DNA from 3 places in the Mesorhizobium sp. M1A.T.Ca.IN.004.03.1.1 genome. Region 3 is predicted to be linked to each of the others. Evidence: riboswitches for the same ligand, from Rfam matches in the RefSeq annotation. Region 3 holds a riboswitch; each other region holds the start of a gene.

The links. A riboswitch is a leader RNA that binds a small molecule or an ion and turns the genes downstream of it on or off. The one in region 3 is predicted to bind cobalamin.
Region 1: another riboswitch for cobalamin. It lies ahead of EOD29_RS12040 (HoxN/HupN/NixA family nickel/cobalt transporter); the one in region 3 lies ahead of bluB (5,6-dimethylbenzimidazole synthase).
Region 2: another riboswitch for cobalamin. It lies ahead of EOD29_RS01050 (CbtB domain-containing protein); the one in region 3 lies ahead of bluB (5,6-dimethylbenzimidazole synthase).

The regions. Positions count from the first base shown of each region.
Region 1 is NZ_RZTV01000003.1:348,221-352,420, forward strand. It holds gene EOD29_RS12035 (retron Ec67 family RNA-directed DNA polymerase/endonuclease) at 1-642, opposite strand, end outside; gene EOD29_RS35940 (hypothetical protein) at 899-1,063, opposite strand; cobalamin riboswitch at 1,167-1,358, shown strand; gene EOD29_RS12040 (HoxN/HupN/NixA family nickel/cobalt transporter) at 1,448-2,515, shown strand; gene EOD29_RS12045 (HWE histidine kinase domain-containing protein) at 3,015-4,200, opposite strand, start outside.
Region 2 is NZ_RZTV01000001.1:216,596-220,795, reverse strand. It holds partial or broken gene EOD29_RS37995 (MFS transporter) at 1-992, shown strand, start outside; gene EOD29_RS01060 (aromatic ring-hydroxylating dioxygenase subunit alpha) at 961-2,160, opposite strand; gene EOD29_RS01055 (gamma-glutamylcyclotransferase) at 2,302-2,988, shown strand; cobalamin riboswitch at 3,059-3,257, shown strand; gene EOD29_RS01050 (CbtB domain-containing protein) at 3,294-3,473, shown strand; gene EOD29_RS01045 (CbtA family protein) at 3,489-4,200, shown strand, end outside.
Region 3 is NZ_RZTV01000002.1:497,702-501,901, forward strand. It holds gene EOD29_RS08335 (DUF2277 domain-containing protein) at 1-113, opposite strand, end outside; gene EOD29_RS08340 (exodeoxyribonuclease VII small subunit) at 307-558, opposite strand; gene EOD29_RS08345 (histone deacetylase family protein) at 562-1,488, opposite strand; cobalamin riboswitch at 1,603-1,781, shown strand; gene bluB (5,6-dimethylbenzimidazole synthase) at 1,824-2,555, shown strand; gene EOD29_RS38015 (hypothetical protein) at 2,799-3,365, opposite strand; gene EOD29_RS08360 (D-amino-acid transaminase) at 3,415-4,200, shown strand, end outside.

The DNA of each region.
Region 1 (4,200 bases), on a different contig from region 3:
GTGTTTTTCACTCGTCGAGAATGTAATATCGTCTGCATATCGGGTGTACCTGCAATGATATCGCCTCGCCAATTCATTAAGCCGGATATCGAGGATGCGGCCGATTAAGTTCGAAATAACCGGTGAGCACGGACTTCCTTGAGGTAATTGGTTTTCGTGGCACGCAATCTGTGCGAGCACGGTGGCGACCTTTGGTTTCAAAGCGAAGTCGTTGTTTTTTGAGAAATATCCGAATACGCGGCCGAAGTTGATGGACGGAAAAAAGTCCTGCAGGTCGACATTGCAGACGTAGCGCCGGCCGCGGTGGTTCTCTCCGTTGGTCATAATGGAAAGCTTCTTCTTAAACCCATGTGCGAGGATGCAATCGCGCTCCTTCACTCGCGCCTGTTCCAACTGCTGTTCAATCAGAAGCAAGTCCTGAGCGAGCCGCTTTTGAATCACTTTTAATGTATTGTGGGGAGCCTTGATTGTGCGAACGCCTCCCGATTTTTTGGGCACCGTGAATTCGCGGTATTTTTGATGTGTGGGGAGTTTATAGAGCGCGTATGAAATGTGCGCTGGTTTAAGGTCCAGGATATGGGCGATGTCGGAGAGATCCTCTGCATCCCTATACTGCTCAAGTTTTAGCGATACGACTGTCATAGGAAAGGGGACTTGCGGATACTCTTATGCGATCTAGCGTATTGTAGACTCGATGTATTGCTCTTCGTTGCCCCTTCGGGAAGCACTAGAGCCACGTTGCTTTCACCTGTGGAGAGTCCCCACAGAAAAATCTATCCGCAAGCCGACCGGATTGCAGCAAATGGAGGTGGGGCCGGCAAGTGAAATTCCCTGTTATCAACAAGCATTTGAGGCGATTTGATCGGCGGGTTCACCTTGCGAAAATTCAGCCATTTGATCAATGCGTAGTGTATGAGCAGCATTCCCGGCCGGAGCGGGAGGCCGACTGCCAGGCGGCCTGGCTGACCAAGGAATCCGGCGACAGGCAAATGGTCTCGACAAGGGCCGTTTCCTCGCGATTCCAAACCTCGATGCGGAAATTGTCCTCTTGGATCTTTGCCATATCGTCGCCTCCCGCGCCGCAGCGCCTGCCGCAGCCCTCTCGTCACGATGGCGTGAGAGGCGGCTGGCCGGCGGAGTTGTCGATTGACTGACCAATCGCGGTGTGGCGAATTCGCGCTGATGGTTCCCTTCGGGGATCAAAAGGGAACGCGGTGCGGAGAAATCCAAAGCCGTGGCTGCCCCCGCAACTGTAAGCGGCGTGCCGGTTTCACGATGCCACTGGCTGCATGGGCCGGGAAGGCGAAAGCGGCGGGAATCCGCGAGCCAGGAGACCTGCCATCATGGACGTCAAAGCAGAACATCGGACGGGGTGATCCGGTGTGCGCGCCTGGCCGGAGGGCGGGGCGAGTTCCCTGCGATGACAGGCAACGTCAAAGGCAGAACCATGCTGATCCAACTATCGAAAATGCTGAACAAAACCGCGCCGGACCTGAAGGCCAGGCTGATTACAATCTACGGGGCGCTCGCCATTCTCAACGTCGGGGCGTGGCTGTGGGCTTTCGTCGCCTTCCACGACAAGCCGACATTGCTTGGCGTCGCTCTCGTCATTTATGGCCTCGGCTTGCGCCATGCCGTCGATGCCGACCACATAGCGGCCATCGACAATGTCACGCGCAAGCTGATGCAGAACGGCAAACGGCCGGTCTCCGTCGGCTTCTTTTTCGCACTCGGCCATTCGACGATCGTCGTCATCGTCGCTGCGGCTATCGCGGCGGCAACGTCCCTGCTCGGCCGTTTCCAGAGCCTTCAGGAGATTGGCGGCACGATCAGTACCGGCGTTTCCGCACTCTTCCTGCTCGCCATCGCGGCGATGAACATCGTCATCTTCTTCTCGATCTACAGAAGTTATCGGCGGGTGCGGGCCGGTGGGGCGTTTGTCGAGGAGGACCTGGACCTGCTGCTCAACAATCGCGGCTTCCTGGCGCGCGTCTTCCGCCCGATGTTCCGGCTGGTGTCGGGCAGCTGGCACATGTTCCCACTTGGTTTCCTCTTCGGCCTTGGTTTCGACACCGCGACCGAAGTCGCCATGTTCGGCGTGTCCGCGGCACAAGCGGCCAAGGGCGTGCCGTTCGAAGCCATTCTGGTCTTCCCGGTGCTTTTCGCGGCCGGTATGTCACTGGTCGACACGACCGATGGTGTGATGATGCTCGGCGCCTATGAGTGGGCCTTCGTCAAGCCGATCCGCAAACTGTACTACAACATGACGATCACCCTGGTGTCGGTCCTTGTCGCAGTACTGATCGGCGGCATCGAGGCGCTCGGCCTGATCGGTGACAAGCTCGGTCTGTCGGGCGGCTTCTGGAACGGCGTCGGCACGCTCAACGACAATTTCAACAATCTGGGCTTCGCCATTATCGGCATCTTCATCGCCGCCTGGGCGATCTCCTACCTCGTCTACAAGGCCAAGGGGCTGGATGATGTGGAGAGCGCATCCGCAGCAAAGAATTCATAAACCGCCGGCTGCGGCTGGCTGCAGCAGGCCAGCCGCATCTCTCTGCCATCAGACCCCGGCGGGCTGCCAGCCTGCCTCCTTGAAGCGCCTCGGCAACAGAAAGCCGACGGCGGCAAAGGCGACGATCGCCAGCCCCGTCAGCGGTGCCCGGCTTGACATTTTTGTTCCCATTTTGTTCACTGTTGGCCAGACAGCAACAGGAGATAGCCGGCCCGTGCGCACGCGCTTCAAAGGCATGCTGAGGACCCGTAGCCCAAGCCTTTGGAAGTGTGACGGAATTCTGCGCTTGGATAAGCCAGGGGTTAAGGCCTCGGATAAGCCCCATAATCCATAAGCCAGTATCCAGAGTCCAAATATCCAGAATCCAGAACAGAAAAGCTGGCGCTTTTCTGTTCCAAAAAAGCGGGAGGGGAAGGCAAAAAATGGGAGCAGCGCAGGCCATTCGGCCCACGGCGGGACGGCGAGGGCTCGGCGGCGCCTCCTCAGGATGCAAACGCCTTCACGTCAGCCCGCCGATCTGCTCATCGCCGTCCAGCTCCGCCCCGCGGGCGACAACCACGTTGGCGAGCGGCGCCGAAAGCGTCCAGCGAACGAGGCCAGGCAGCCGTTCCATGGAGGCGCTGCCGGAGAGGCTGGTGGGGACGACGCGCTGGAGAACGACGCTGCCGAAGCCTTTGTGCGGCTTGGCATCGGCGGCCGCGGCAGGTTCGGAAAAATGTTCCTCCCAGACCAGCTCGAAATCGCCGCCTTCGGGGGCCGGGGCTACCCGCCAGTCCATCCGCACGGTTCCGGCGTCGCCGGCCAGGGCGCCGTATTTCGTCGCGTTGGTGCCCAGCTCATGCAGCGCCATGCCGATGTTCTGCACCGCGTTCAGCCGCAACGTCACGTCCGGCCCGCAAGGCGAGATCCGCTCTTCGTGTCCGAACGGCCGCAGATGTTCGCGCACAAGGTCGGCCATGCCTGCGCCGCGCCAGTCGTTGAGCACCAAGAGGTCGTGCGAGCGCGACAGCGCCATGATGCGTTCGCGGATCTGGTGTTCGAACGCGCGCGGGTCGGTCGCGCGTTTGCTCGTCTCGCGGATCATGGAAAGGATCACGGCGTACTGGTTTTTGACGCGGTGGTTCACCTCGCGCATCAAGAGTTGGATCTGCTGTTCGCTCGCCCGTTTTTCGGTGATGTCGGCGGCCATGCCGAACCATTCCAGGATGCTGCCGGTGTCATCGACGATCGGGATTGCCCGTGAGGTGGTCCAGCCGGCGGACCCGTCGGCGCGCCGCACCCTGTGCTCGAGCTCGAACACGCCGCGCTCCATGATGGCGCGCTCGATCGCCGCCTGGATGCTCGCCTGGTCTTCCGGGAACAGGTATTCGTCGCGCCAGCGGATCGCCGGCCCCTGGGCGCTCGACAGGAAGCCGCGGCCGTCCAGCTCATGCATTTCCTGCCAGTCCGGGCTCATCCGGTAAACCACGTCGGAGCTAGCATTGACCAGCGCGCGAAACCGCTGCTCGCTTTCGCGCACCTTTGCTGCCGCCAGCACCCGGGCCGTGGTCTCCGAAACGATGCAGAGCACGGCTTCGACCGTGCCGTCCTGCGCCCGCACTGCGGAATAGGAGATGTCGAAATAGACCGTCTCGCCGACCAGGCCGGATCGTTCGATGTAGAAAGGCCGGTCCCTGGCCGAGTAG
Region 2 (4,200 bases), on a different contig from region 3:
CTGTTCATGCCGATGCTGATCCGCCGCTTCGCGCGGCGCTGGGTCTACACGGCCGGCTGCCTGATGCTGGCGATCGGCTCGGTGTTCTTCGTCACCCACACGCTGCCGGGACAACTCGCCGGGATGCTGTGCCGTGTCATGGGGGCGAGCGCGCTGTCCATCACGCTTAACCTCTACATCATGGACCATATCCGCAAGACCGACTTCATGCAGGCGGAATCGCTGCGCATGGCTTGGTCGATGTTCGCCTGGACCGGCGGGCCGACGCTCGGCATTTTCCTCTATACGCGCTTCGGGATTTATGCCGCAAACGGCGCGGTCGTGGCTTTCGCGCTGGCGCTGCTGGCGTTGTTCTGGACCTATCGGCTGGGCGACAACCCTTCGATCCGTCCCGGCAAGAGCCGTCCGATCAACCCGCTCGCCAATATCGGCCGCTTCGTCGCGCAGCCGCGGTTGCGCCTCGCGTGGCTGATCGCCTTCGGGCGCTCGTGTTCTGGACGACCTTCTTCGTCTATGGCCCGCTGTTCATGGTGATCACGGGCGAGGGCAAGCTTGCCGGCGGGCTGCTGGTTTCGGCCGGCAATGCGCTTCTGTTCATGGCGATCTTCTGGGGCAGGGCGGGAAAGCGCTTCGGCGGCCGTCGGACCATGGCTTTCGCCTATTTCGCCATGGCGGCGATGCTCTTCGTGGCCGGCGGCGTCGGCGCCGCCGCGCCGCTGCTCACCGCCGCCTTCCTGCTCGGCGGCGCCTTGTTCACCATTGCGCTCGACGCGCTGGGCTCGACAGCCTTCATGCGCTCAGTGCGTTCCTATGAACGAGCGCAGATGGCGGCTGTCTACCGAACCTATCTCGATTTCTCCGAGCTGACGCCGCCGCTGGTCTATTCGGTGGTGCTCTCCTTCTTCGGTCTCGGCTCGGTGTTCGTCACGCTCGGCCTGTTGGCCGCCTTCTGTGGCTTCTTCACCTGGCGCTATCTGCCGAAGTCGTTTTGACCGGCTGCAACGCGGCATGGCGCCCACGCACCCACTCGTGGAAGCGGCGCAAATCGTACTCCTCGGGCATCAGCACGCCGGCCTGGTGGCGGATCGAGTGCATGCCCTTCTGGTTGATCTCGCAGATCGCGGCGTCCTCCTCCAGCACCTGCGCGCCGAAGGCGACGATGTTGTCGATATCGGTTTGTGCCAGGGCATCGGGCGCGAACAGCCATTCGGCGGTGAGTTCCGTCTGCTCCGGCCCGAGCGGGGCGAGACGCACCGTGCGGACATAGTCGACATGGCCGACGACGAACATCGAGGGCAGCGAGGTAGCGTAGGTCTGGCCGGCGGCTCGCTCGGCCGGCGTCAGCCCGGCAAAGACCGGCCCATGGACGCGTCCGTCGCGCGACCAGGTCTCGGCGCCGGCGCGTAGGCCGCCGGAAAACTCCGGCGCATCATTATCCGCATAGCGCGCCCATTCCGGATCGTCATGCCTCGCCATCAGGCCGCGCCCATAGATCGGCACCAGCCGCGACAGGTCCTTGTGCACGCCCGGGCAATGCAGGCATTCGTTGAAGTTCTCCCAGAAGATTTTCCAGTTGCAGTTCATCACCTTGGTGAGCCGGTGCCCGGGGACGAGCGTCTCCAGCGGCCAGTTCGAAAGATCGCGGGAGGCGGAGTCGAAGGAGGCTTCCCCCGAGCCATCGGGATCCTCTGCGAGATTGATGAAGACGAAGCCGCGCCACACTGACAGCGCCACCCGGTAGAGCGGATAATTTTCCTTGTCGAAGCCTTCGGGCAGCGATTTCGATGGGACACGGACGAGATCGCCGCGCAGCGAATAGGACCAGGCGTGGTAGGGGCAGGTGAGCAGCCTTGCCTTCAGCCGCCCTTCGCTTTCCAGGCAGAGCTGCGAGCCGCGATGCCGGCAGGTGTTGTGGAAGGCGCGCAAGCTCCCGGCCTCGTCGCGCAGCACGACGACCTCCTGCGAGCCGATACGCGCGGTTCGAAAGGCAAGAGGTTCCGCGAGATCGGCTTCGCGGCAAACCATGAGCCAGCTCCGATACCAGATCGCTTCGAGATCGAGCCGGTAAGCGTCGGCTTCCCGATAGGCGCTTGCAGGCAACGTCGGCTCGAGGCTGGTGAGGCCATTGTAGCGGCTGTGTTCGCTAGGATTTGGCTGCATGAGCGGCTCCCCTTGGCTGATGACAGCCGACACCCGGGCAGGACCGTTGTCAATTGCGCGGCCATTGTCGCTTCCGGGTGCTGCCCTTAAGGTCACTTCGTAATCGCCTGCGGTTTCGCCGGCTGCCCAGGATTGCAAAGTATGCCTGCAAGAACGATGTCGCTGACCGTGGAACTGGTCGCCCGCTGTTTTCGCGCGGTCGATGACCCGGGGCCCGACCCGGATGCCGAGCATCTCGTGGACAGCGACTATGAAGCCATGCTGGATGCATTCGAGGCCGAGCTACCTGCAACCGAGCCTCTCTGGCTGTTCGGCTACGGCTCGCTGATCTGGAAACCGGAAATCGAGCATTTTGAGGAGCGCGTCGCCGTGGCTCGCGGCTGGCATCGCTCCTTCTGCATGAAGATGACGCGCTGGCGCGGCACCAAGCAAAGCCCCGGCCTGATGATGGCGCTGGATCGTGGCGGCCAATGCAAGGGCGTTGCTTTCCGCCTGAACGGTGGTGACCGCCGGCAGGCGCTGGACAGGCTTTTTCGCCGCGAGATGACGCTGAAGCCGACCAGCTACCGGCCGCGCCTGCTGCAACTCGCAACCGACAAGGGGCCGTTGAGAGCGCTTGCCTTCGTCATCAATCGCAAAGGCACGACCTATGCCGGCCCACTCAACGAAGACGAGGTGGTCGAACGGCTGGCGACCTCGTGCGGCCACTGGGGTTCAGGCGCCGACTATCTCTACAACACGGTGAAGAACCTCGAACAGCGCGGTATTCACGACCGCCATTTGTGGCGATTGCAGCAGCTCGTCGCCGAGCGGATCGCCGGATCTTAGTCCGAAACCGGTGCCGCAATCACGCTGCGGCGTGACGGAATTTGGTTTGCCGGTCGCGACGATTCTGCCTATAGTCGCTGGCGTCGTCGGTTCCGTTTTTGGAGCCAAGAGGGAATGCGGTGAGGGTGGAGTCTTTGCCCTAAGCCGTGGCTGCCCCCGCAACTGTGTGCGGTAGTCCTCTCCATAGACCACTGAGGTTTGTCCTCGGGAAGGTGGGGAAGGGTGCGAATCCGCGAGCCAGGAGACCTGCCGGCGACAGGAAAGTTGACTTCGATGCCCTCGGGTGGAGGGCGAAAGGACAAGACATGAATACCGCTTCCGTCGCCCTCGGCGCCTCCGTCTCCTCGCAGTCGCGCATCATGCAGCTGGCTCTCGCCGCGCTGCTCGGCATTTTCGTCGTCGGTTTCGTCGGCTTCTCGCACATCGATGCGATCCACAACGCTGCCCACGACTATCGTCACTCGATGGCTTTTCCCTGCCACTGACGAAGGCCCGATATCATGAATCTGTTTCGCAACGTCGTGTTCGTCGCGGCGATCGCAGGGCTCGTGGCGGGCATCGCGCTTGCCTGCATGCAGGCCTATGCGACCGTGCCGCTGATCCTCAAAGCGGAAGTCTATGAAAAGGCGGGCGGCGGTCATCACCACGACCATGCCGCCAACACTGGAACTGGCACTGCCATGAGCTCGGCCGAACCGGCGGGCAATGCGATGAGCAGCGCCGCTCCTGCGTCGACGGAAGCGGCGGCTCCGACCGAGGACGAGGGCTGGGCTCCGGCCGACGGCTTCGAGCGCTTCGCCTTCAACGTTGTCGCAAACATCGTCACCGGCATCGGCTTCGCGCTGATCCTGGTCGCGGTCTCGGAATTCGCCGGTGGCATCGGCAGCTGGCGCCAGGGCGTGTTCTGGGGCCTTGCCGGCTTTGCGGTTTTCACGCTCGCGCCCGGCCTCGGCCTGCCGCCGGAACTGCCGGCCATGCCGGCGGCGGAACTTCTGCCGCGCCAGATCTGGTGGATTTCGACGGTGGCCGCAACCGCGGTCGGCCTTGGATTGATCGCCTTTCGCAAGTCGCTGCCCTTGGCAATTCTGGCGGTCGTGCTGATCGTCGCTCCGCACGTAGTCGGCGCGCCGCAGCCCGTCAGCTTCGAGACGGCGATTCCCGAGGGGCTGCACCATCAGTTCGTGGTGGCGGTGACCCTCACCGATCTGGTCT
Region 3 (4,200 bases):
GACGGCTTGGTCGCGCCGCTCAGCTTGCGAACGAACTGCAGCGCCGCGTCATGGACCTCGTCGTCGGTCGCCGGCGGATCGAAGTTGAACAGGGTCTTGATGTTTCGGCACATGCTTGAACTCCTTACCTGCTTTCTGCCCGAACCGGTCTGAGATTGTGCACCGAGGTGTGTTGAGATTCAGGTCAGTCCGAGCCTAAAATGGCAGGTTCCGAGAACCGGAGCGGAGCGTACTTGAAGCACCTGAGCACCGGAAGCGCAGGAAGCCGCCGTTTAAAGGCCGGCCTCACCTGAATATCAATACACCTCACTCGGCGTCGAGCGGCTCCGTTCCAACCGGCTTGCCGTCGCGCGAAAGCCTGATCTTCTCGACCTTGTCCTCGGCGGTCTTGAGCAGGCGGTCGCAATGGGCCTTCAGCGCCTCGCCGCGCTCGTAGATCTTGATCGACTGGTCGAGCGGAACATCGCCGCGCTCCAGATCATCGACGATCTTCTCCAGCGCGTCGAGCGCCTGTTCGAAGCTCATCGCCTTGACGTCTTGGTTAGCTTCATCAGCCATCATTCATCCCTTCATCAGCCGCCCGACATGGGCGGCGACCGAAAATGCCAATCCTTGCAGATCGTAACCGCCCTCCAGCAGGCTGACGAGCCGGTTGCCGCTGTGGCGCCCGGCGCGCTCCATCAGCTGGCCGGTCGCCCAGTCGAAATCATCCTCGGTCAGGTTGATCGCGGCCAGCGGATCGCGATGGTGCGCATCGAAACCGGCGGAAATGATGATCAGATCCGGCTGGAAGGCGTCGATCGACGGCAGCACGCGCGACAGGAAGGCGTCGCGGAACGTGTCGCTGCCGGTGCTCGGCGCAAGCGGCGCGTTGACGATGTTGCCGGCGCCGGTCTCGCTCTTGGCACCGGTGCCCGGATAAAGCGGCATCTGGTGGGTCGAGCAATAGAGCACCGACGGATCGTCCCAGAAAATGTCCTGCGTGCCGTTGCCGTGATGCACATCCCAATCGACGATGGCGACGCGCTCGGCCAGATGCTTCTCCTGCGCATAACGGGCGGCGATCGCCGCGGTGTTGAACAGGCAAAAGCCCATCGCGGTCGCTTTTTCGGCGTGATGGCCGGGCGGACGCGCGGCAACGAAGACATTGGCGGCACGGCCCTCGAACACATCGTCGACGGCGGCGTTCGCCGCGCCGATCGCCGTCACCGCGGCCTGCCAGCTTTTCGGGCTGGCGCTGGTGTCGGCATCGATCGAGACGATCCCCGTCTCGGGAATCGCAGCGCGGACACGGCCGACGAAATCCTCCGGATGCGCGTAAAGGATAGTCGCCTCGTCGCCTTCCGGCGCCTCGACGCGGTCGAGGGCCGAAAAAGCCTCGTCGTCGAGCACGCGCTCGATGGCGCGCAAACGGTCGGGCCGCTCGGGGTGGCCGGGCGGCGTGAGGTGTTCCAGGAATACCGGATGAGTGTAAAGACGAGTGGTCATGGCGCCTAATCTAGGCACCTGTCGCACGGATAGCCATGTTTCAGCGCCGAATGATTGGGGAAATCGCGCCCAATCGTGTCGCTGGCGGCATTGGCCCGGCTTCGGCTTCGCGATAAGGTCGCGTCGCTGCCTGGTGCCCGCAACGCGGGAGAATCGGGAACACGGTTGAAATCCGTGGCGTGCCCAACGCTGTGAGGGGGACCGCGCCGGCAAACGCCACTGTCCCAGACGGGAAGGCGCCGGATGCGGGTCGATCCCGAGCCAGAAGACCGGCCCGGCAGACATGGTCATCCGCATGGTCAGGCGGAGGACTGCTTATCGCAAGGGGACAAGCGATGCAGGCACGAACAGCCGCCGCCGGCGGCGATGACTTTGACCAATTGGCGCGCGACGCCGTCTACCGGGCCATGTTCACCCGGCGCGACGTGCGCAGCCATTTCCTTGCCGACGATCTCGACGACAGCGTTTTGGCGCGGCTGCTCACCGCGGCACACCACGCGCCGTCGGTCGGCTACATGCAGCCCTGGAACTTCATCATCATCCGGGACGCCACAAGGCGGCGGCAGGTGCGCGACCTGTTTTTGGCCGCGCGCGAACAGGAACTGCCGGCGATCGAGGCGGACCGGCAGGCGCTCTACCGCAAGCTGAAGCTCGAGGGCATCTGCGAAAGCGCGCTCAACCTGTGCATCACCTGCGACCGCCAGCGCTCGAAGAACTCGCCGCTCGGGCGCTGGCACAATCCGGAGATGGACCTCTACAGCACCGTCTGCGCGGTGCAGAATTTCTGGCTCGCGGCGCGGGCGGAAGGCGTCGGGGTCGGCTGGGTGAGCATCATCGAGCCCGAAGCGCTGAAGCGACTGCTGTCGATCCCCGAGCACGTCACGCCGATCGCCTATCTCTGCGTCGGCCGCGTCTCGGAATTCGCTCCAAGGCCCGACCTCGAAGCGCATGGCTGGGGCAAGCGCCTGCCGCTGCCCGAGCTGGTGATGAGCGAGACCTTTTGCGGCGCCGGCGAGGCGCCGCTCAAATCGGCGATCGCTCGTCTCGGAGAACGATTAAAGCCTTAGAACCGCTCGGCGTTCCATAGACCCGCCCCAACCGCAACGCGCCATCGCGCTTCGCGTTTGCGCAATGGCGCATTGGAAATGCCTGACCGTCGTTGCCCGCTCAGAAAACCGGGGATTGTTCGCGCATCGCTCGACAACGTGACGGTTCTTCCTGGCGTGATTGGGCCGGATCTCCGCACTCGCTTCCTCACGGCTAACCCTGTGCCAAGCGATGTCGTTCTCGGGCTTCAACGTCTGGCGAATTCACCGGCGTTCGCAATTAAATTCTGTCTTCTCATGTGAATAGGCAGATTGAGCTGGGCTACGGCGCTTATTGTCGGGCGATAGATGAGACCCGGCGTGTTCCCATTCCACAAGGCGATCGGCGCGGAACGGATGCATGCGCGACTGCGCGAACTCACCCGATATTGGGTAGGTCTCGTCCAGGACATTCCCGGTTTCAGGCTCCATACGCCGACCGACACGGACAGCCTCGCTGCGATAAGTCTGTTTTCGATCGACAGCATCGACATGCAGCAACTCGAGCGCGACCTTCGCGAGAAACACCAGGTCCACGTGAAATACCGCAAGGTCGAGCACGTCGAGGGTTTGCGGGTTTCGCCACACATTTACATGCTTAAGCGCGATCTTGATGCCTTTGTCGCCGCGCTGCGAAGCGCTGTGGAGTGAACCGACGAATTTTCTCTGGCTGTGCCCGACCTTAGCCGTCTGCTGTCTGGCGAATAGCGTTTTCGCAGTCGAGGGGTGCAGGATGGCAGCGCCGCTATTTGCGCTTAAAGCTGCCCAGGCCTGCACCCTGACAAGAGTCAATAGTTTCGCTCAAGGCGGTGAGCGTGGTCTGCATTTTTGAGGTCGATCAATGCGCCAAGTCTACGTGAGTGGATCCTATCTACCGGAAAGCGAGGCCCGTATCTCGGTCTTCGATCGGGGCTTCCTGTTCGCCGACGGAGTCTATGAGGTCACGCTCGTTCTTGATGGCAAGCTCGTCGATTTTGCCAGTCACATGGCGCGCCTGCGGCGATCGCTCCGTGAGCTCGATATGCCGTTCTCCCTGACCGAAGCAGATCTTTTGAAGATCCACAGGGAGCTCATTGGACGGAACAATGTATCCGAGGGACTTGTCTATTTGCAGATCACCCGGGGCGCGGCCGACCGCGATTTCATATTTCCTACTCGGGATACGCCCAACACCGTGGTGCTCTTCACACAAAAGAAGGCATTTGTCGAAAATCCGGTCGCCATACGCGGCCAGCACGTCATAACCGTGGAAGATCTCCGGTGGCGGCGCTGCGACATCAAAACGGTGCAACTCCTGTATCCCTCCATGGCCAAAATGCAGGCGAAATCACGCGGCGCCGATGACGCATGGCTAGTGAGGGATGGTTACGTCACGGAAGGCTCTTCCAACAACGCCCATATCGTGACTTCGGATGGGACGATCGTCACGCGGGATCTCTCGAGCGATATCCTGCACGGGATTACCCGGGCAGTCGTTCTGCAGTGCGCAAGTGAACTTCATCTGCGGGTGGAGGAGCGCCCATTCACAGTAGTAGAGACCAGACTTGCGACGGAGGCGTTTTCAACGTCATCATCCGGGCTGGTGAACCCGGTGGTCAGGATGGATGGTGCGCCGATCGGCAACGGG